2 regions of the Pseudoalteromonas sp. ABV4_021 genome follow, and region 1 is predicted to be linked to the other one. Evidence: predicted binding sites of a transcription regulator. Region 1 holds the regulator's gene; the other holds the start of a gene.

Region 1 (3,166 bases):
AAATTGTAAGCCTGGTTGAAATAATTCGGCACGAATAACCAGTGCCATTGCGCCACCCGTTAAAAACATTAACAGGGCGAATAACAGATAAAGCGTACCGATATCTTTATGGTTAGTGGTAAATAGCCAACGTTTTAGTCCTGTTGGCGTATGATGGTGGTGATGAGATTCAGCTAGTGTTGTCATTATTGTGCTTCTCCCACAGATTCTTGAATATCACTTGGTTGCACTGAATCGCCAGTGTTATTACCCCAAGCATTTCGCTCATAGGTCACTACTGCCGCTAACTCTTTTAGTGACAACATTTTGCTATAGCCTTGCATTGCTGTTGCTGGCTTGCCATGAACCACAATATCGATATGAGCTTTAACATCGCCAAGTGCTATTGGGCTATCTTTTAGCGCTGGGAACACACCTGGCAATCCCATTCCTGTAGGTTGGTGACACGCAGCACAATTAGCCATATACACTTGTTCTCCTAGCGTCATTAGCTCATCTTGAGATAATGTAAGATCAAGTGATGCTTTTTCTGCGGCCGCTGCTTGCGCTTTTTCAAGCTGCGCATTTGCCAACCACTGTTCAAATTCAGCAGGCTCTTTAACTTCAACAACCACAGGCATAAAGCCATGGTCTTTTCCGCATAACTCCGCACATTGACCGCGATAAATACCGGCCTCATTGACTTTAGTCCACGCTTCGTTGATAAAGCCTGGGTTAGCATCTTTTTTAACCGCGAATTCAGGTACCCACCAAGAGTGAATTACGTCGTCCGAAGTCATTAAAAAGCGTACTTTTTTTCCTTTTGGAATAATAAGCGGTTTATCAACATCTAACAGGTAGGTTTCTGTTTTTTGATCTTGGTTGGTGATTTGTTCACGTGGAGTCGAAAGAACAGAATAAAACGACACATCGTGGTCAAGATATTCATAATGCCACTTCCATTGTGACCCTGTAACTTTAATCGTTAGGTCAGCTTTAGTGGTGTCTTCCATGGCAATCAAGGTTTTGGTTGCAGGCACTGCCATACCAATCAAAATTACAAATGGAATTGCTGTCCAGAGTATTTCAATTTTGGTACTTTCATGAAATTGAGCAGGCACTGCTCCTTTTGATTTGCGGTGATGGATTATTGCCCAAAACATAATGGCAAATACCACTAATCCAATAACGCAACAGATATAGAAAATTGTCATATGGAGCTCGTAGACATCACGGCTGATGTCTGTCACCCCAACAGGTAAGTTATATTGACTCGTCCCAACTGCTAAAAAAGGAAAGCTCAATAGTAACCATAAGGATAGCTTCACTAGCCTCATGCTCGCTCCTTAGCTAATTATTATTATGTTGTTAGGAAATGGTCAGTGAAAGTTTTAGCGATTAAATCGCACGACGCACTACAGCATCACTCCATTTTCTTTATTATATTTGTTTTCTAAAAGCCGCACTTTGCTTAAAAAGAAAACAAGGTTACTACTAAGGTCTAGTAAACGATTAAATTTTACGCAAGTCAAATTTAAGATAAATTTTTTATAAATCTATAAGTTAGCGATTTTTGAAGATGTAAAAATAGAAGGGGCTATAGTAAGAAATAGGGTGTTTAAAAGCAGGTTGAGGCTAGTAAGGTTACTCACTAGCCAAGGTCAACAAAAGTGTATTACATCCAGTCGGCATTTCTAATAACACCAACCGCAAGGCCTTCGATATTAAAATGGCCATGCTCTAAATCGACTTTAATTGTGTCAAATTCATCATTTTCTGCATGTAACAGTACTTGTTTGCCTGCTTTTTCAAAACGCTTTACCGTTACATCTTCATCAACACGGGCTACAACCACTTGCCCATTATTAGCCACTGGCGTGCGATGAACAGCTAGCAAGTCTCCATCCATAATGCCGATATCCTTCATACTCTCACCACGTACACGCAGTAGGAAATCTGCACATGGGTTAAATAGGTTAGGATCAACTTGATAATGGCTTTCAATGTGCTCATTAGCCAAAATAGGTGAACCTGCGGCGACTTGACCAATTAACGGTAAACCTAATTGCTCTGGTTCATCTTCTTCCACTAAACGAATACCGCGGCTAGCGCCGGGCACCATTTCAATTACGCCTTTTTTGGCTAATGCTTTTAAATGCTCTTCTGCAGCGTTTGCACTTTTAAAACCGAGTGTCGATGCGATTTCTGCGCGCGTTGGCGGCATGCCAGTATCTTTAATAAATACTTTAACAAGTTCTAAGATTTGTGCCTGACGTTTTGTTAATGGTCTCATTCACTGGTTTTCCATACAGTACAGATAACTGTGAGTATATACAGTTATTCTTATTTCGCAACTTTTAATTATTTGATAATTAGCACTATGCTTAGTTACAGACGATAATTGCTGCAAATCAAAAATCATCGCAGTAAATTGCTTTATTTTTCCTCTGGCACGACCAGTTATTTAATCTTTTAGAGTTAACTGGTATGCTAGCGCCCCTTTTGTTTTTAGGTTGGTGTTATGAAGTTGGTTGGCTCTATGATTCAGTGGTTTGCAAACGGTATGAACAAGCTTTTAGTGCGTTCGAAAATTGTACCTGAACACCCTTTAGACAACCTAGCAATAGATAAAAACAAGCCGACCGTTTACATCACATTATTAAATTCTTTTTCTGATTTAGCCGCGTTGCGCAGCACCTGTAAAAAGCTCGGCTTACCTGACCCTCAGGTCACTCAGCAAATTGGTGATAAACAAGTTCCAAGATACATTCCAATTCACCACCGCTCGCCACTGTTTGGTAAAGCCAAAAAAGACAGTCCAGCGCTCGAAATCAGCGAAGAAATATTTGCAGCATTAAAGCAATCTGACGTTACCGATTTACAAGTTATTCCGGTCACCATTTTATGGGGACGCAATCCAGGCAAAGAAAAGCCAGGCCTTGGCACTATTTTATCCAGTTCTCTTACACCAAGCTGGTTGCGTAAGGTATTTGTCGTATTACTATCTGGCCGCGACAACTTAATTCGTTTTAGTCGTCCATTAGAACTATCGCAGCTTACTAGTAAGCAACAAAGTGATGATTTACCACATAAACTCATTCGTGTTGCCCGTGTTCACTTTAAACGTCAGAAACTTGCTGCGCTTGGCCCTAAACTGCCATCTCGCGACCAGTTGTATCAAGGTCTT
Region 2 (3,166 bases), 1.8 Mb from region 1:
TCCTCATTTCCTTTTTTCTCGGGCTCTATTAATCTATCTGCTTCAATCATCTTACATCATTGCCTTTAGCGCTTCTTTAATTAGCGCTTCGCTTGATAAGCCAGTGCCTTTAATTGCTTTAACGGCTTTTTCCGCTTGATTTGCTTTATAACCGAGTGCCATTAACGCTGCAATTGCATCATCTTGTGCACAGCCTTTAACGGTTGGATCTTCTTGCATTTCCAATATTGCACCATCGGTATAAGGAGTAAAGAGGTCCATACCCCAATCTTTCAGCCTGTCTTTCATTTCAAGCACTAAACGCTCAGCAGTCTTTTTACCAACACCAGGCAATTTAACCAAGCTTGTTGCATCTTCGTTATGTACACAGGCAACAAATTGTTCGGCAGACATACCCGATAAAATTGCCAAACCTAATTTAGGCCCTACACCGTTGGCTTTTAATAATTCACGAAATAACGCGCGTTCAGTTTTATTATTAAAACCAAACAATAACTGTGCATCTTCTCTTACCACAAAATGGGTATAAACAACCGCTTCGTCACCTTCTTTCGGCAAGTTGTAAAAGCAGGTCATTGGCATATTCACTTCATAGCCAACGCCACTCACTTCAATTAAGATCTCCGGTGGCTGTTTTTCTACTAATGTTCCGCGTAATCGCCCTATCATCGTCTTAATCGTCCTCTTACTGTTTTACTCGCTTGCCCTGAAAGCTTGATTAAATGTTGTTGTGAATGGCCATGGCAAATGGCGATTGCCAACGCATCGGCGGCATCTGCTTGTGGTGTACCAGGCAATTTTAAAAAACTCTTTACCATGTGTTGTACTTGCGATTTGTCAGCACCACCGGTGCCAACAACTGCCTGTTTAACTTGCCTTGCGGAATATTCAAACACCTCAAGTGACTGAAGCGAAGCCGCCACCATGGCAGCGCCACGGGCTTGGCCAAGTTTTAATGCAGAATCGGGATTTCGCGCCATAAATACTTGTTCTATCGCAAAGCTATCTGGCTGATATTGTTCAATTAGCTGAGTCACACCTTGAAAAATTATTTTAAGGCGCTCGGCCATCGGCTTTTCGCCCATTTTAATACAGCCGCTACCCAAGTACTCAAACTTCATACCTTGCTGTTTAATTAAACCATAGCCCGTAAAGCGAGAGCCAGGGTCGATGCCAAGTATTATTGCCAATGCACACCTTTTGCGATGTTTTCTTGTGATAACTAATAATGACTAATAACTGTATGGATTACCAGTAATAGTTTTTAAACTGCGCGCAGTTGCACAAAATTTAACTTATTTTGCGCTATATGCTTTGCGCCAAAGCCACTCTATTGGCCCTGACTTGAAAAGTTTTAAATAGAAAAACGCAAATACCAGCTGAAAAACTGAGAACATTAAACACAAGTAGATATAGTCTAAACGCGTTGCACTATGCACAAATTCAGGTGAAAAGTAGCGAAAGAAGAGCGCAAATACGATTGATTGCAAAATATAAAGCGTAAATGCCATACGCCCCGCAGGAGCAAGAATACTATTTAACACGGTAAGCTTGTCATTTAGCTTAATAAAAGCATGGCAATACATTAACGCGCATACTAGTCCTGAAAATGTGGCGATGGACATCGTGAGTTCAACCAAGTGAACGTAATTAACACGTAGCAGCGCGTCGATGCTCGATATGGTTATCACCACCAATAAAGATGCAAGCAGTTGCTTTGTTGATAAACCAGTATTGAAAAAATCGGCGCGATACAAATAAACACCAAACAGTACAATGCCCGCGGTAATCCAAATAAAACACACCCAGCTAAACACAAACATAATAATGGTAAACACAATTTGCTGAATTAATTGCTCGCCATAACCTGATTGCCAAGTATTGATAATTTCGAAGTATTCATCACTATCGCGGTAGATAGGTTCGTTTGGGATCAACGCAAACAGCAATATTAATGAAAAGCCGATAGCAAAATAAGTTTTTGCTTTTTTTAAGAGAACTTCTTGGCTACTGCCTATTTCGCGATAAACAATCAACCCTGCTAGTGCGTAGTTAACCAAAATATCGCCAGAAAAAATAAACACGCTATGGATAAAGCCAAATATAAGAAGCCAATTCAAACGCGACTTTAACAACGTAAAGGCATCTTCTTGGCCATACTTATCGTACAAAATAGCTAAGCCTACTCCGAACAGTAGACAAAATAAGGCTCTAAAACGACCATCAATAAAAAAGGCATTTATCACCTCAATCACATTATCGCTAAGCGGTGTAACTTGAAACGGCACGTAACCTAATTCAAAAACGCTATGATAGTAAATATTCATAAACAGAATACCTAACACAGCAAAACCTCTCAGTACATCTAGCGTTTTAATACGTGGCATACATACAACCTACATTCGAGAAAACTAAAAACGCAGCCATAGTGGGCCTCAAGTAACTGTTGGTAAAGTATTAAATGATAAACGGCGAGATTAAAGGATAACAATTGCCATGGGTAGCCGTATCAATGTGATAAAACGCTGTGATATGGCTATTTCCAGTGGAATAATGGAAATAACTTATTTAGCCAAAACTTAGATTTAAAAGTTAACTCGTCAGTTAAAGTATATGAGCTTTGGTATTTTATGCTTTCTAGTGTGTTCGTTTGTCTGAGTACTCGGTAAACGTGTGCATCAATCGCGCTTCGCATATCGCAAACAAATTTAACGCTTTAATGATTACAAATAGCTGCTAGAAAGTAGTTTGTAATCTCATTATCACAATACATAGACAACTCAACCTCATCGTTTTTACCATGATAAAGGTGATTTATTTGCTCAGTTCAATTATCAAAGCAAGATAAAAAGCCGCTAATATGACATTTTTGTGGCAAGAATTAAAAACTGATCCTAGCATTATTGATAGTTAAATATCGTACTAAATTACGAGCAATTCTACTGATGAATAAGGAGTGTTCATGTCTATCAAACGATCATTTTTGTCACTATCGGCGCTAATTATTTTAGCTATGGCAGTAATGGCGAGTCTAATTTGGTATTCAACAAATCAAATGGCAGAACTCGGAAGCGAACTAGCGCTAAGTAAAGAGTTGAGCAACAACATGCTGATGCTCAGACGTCATGAAAAAGACTTTTTACTACGTAAAAACGAAAAATATGTT

What was found. The regulator LexA, encoded in region 1, represses DNA repair genes until DNA is damaged. The targets are predictions, from matches to a motif close to TACTGTATNNNNATACAGTA.
Region 2: ruvC (crossover junction endodeoxyribonuclease RuvC) is a predicted target of LexA. The motif match lies at 1,238-1,257, and genes of this name have one in related genera.

Annotation. Positions count from the first base shown of each region.
Region 1 is NZ_JBSWVB010000001.1:2,892,452-2,895,617, forward strand. It holds gene ctaD (cytochrome c oxidase subunit I) at 1-186, opposite strand, end outside; gene coxB (cytochrome c oxidase subunit II) at 186-1,316, opposite strand; gene lexA (transcriptional repressor LexA) at 1,655-2,272, opposite strand; gene plsB (glycerol-3-phosphate 1-O-acyltransferase PlsB) at 2,501-3,166, shown strand, end outside.
Region 2 is NZ_JBSWVB010000001.1:1,106,945-1,110,110, reverse strand. It holds gene ruvB (Holliday junction branch migration DNA helicase RuvB) at 1-50, opposite strand, end outside; gene ruvA (Holliday junction branch migration protein RuvA) at 52-669, opposite strand; gene ruvC (crossover junction endodeoxyribonuclease RuvC) at 666-1,190, opposite strand; gene ACXAFE_RS05260 (DUF418 domain-containing protein) at 1,296-2,387, opposite strand; gene ACXAFE_RS05255 (methyl-accepting chemotaxis protein) at 2,963-3,166, shown strand, end outside.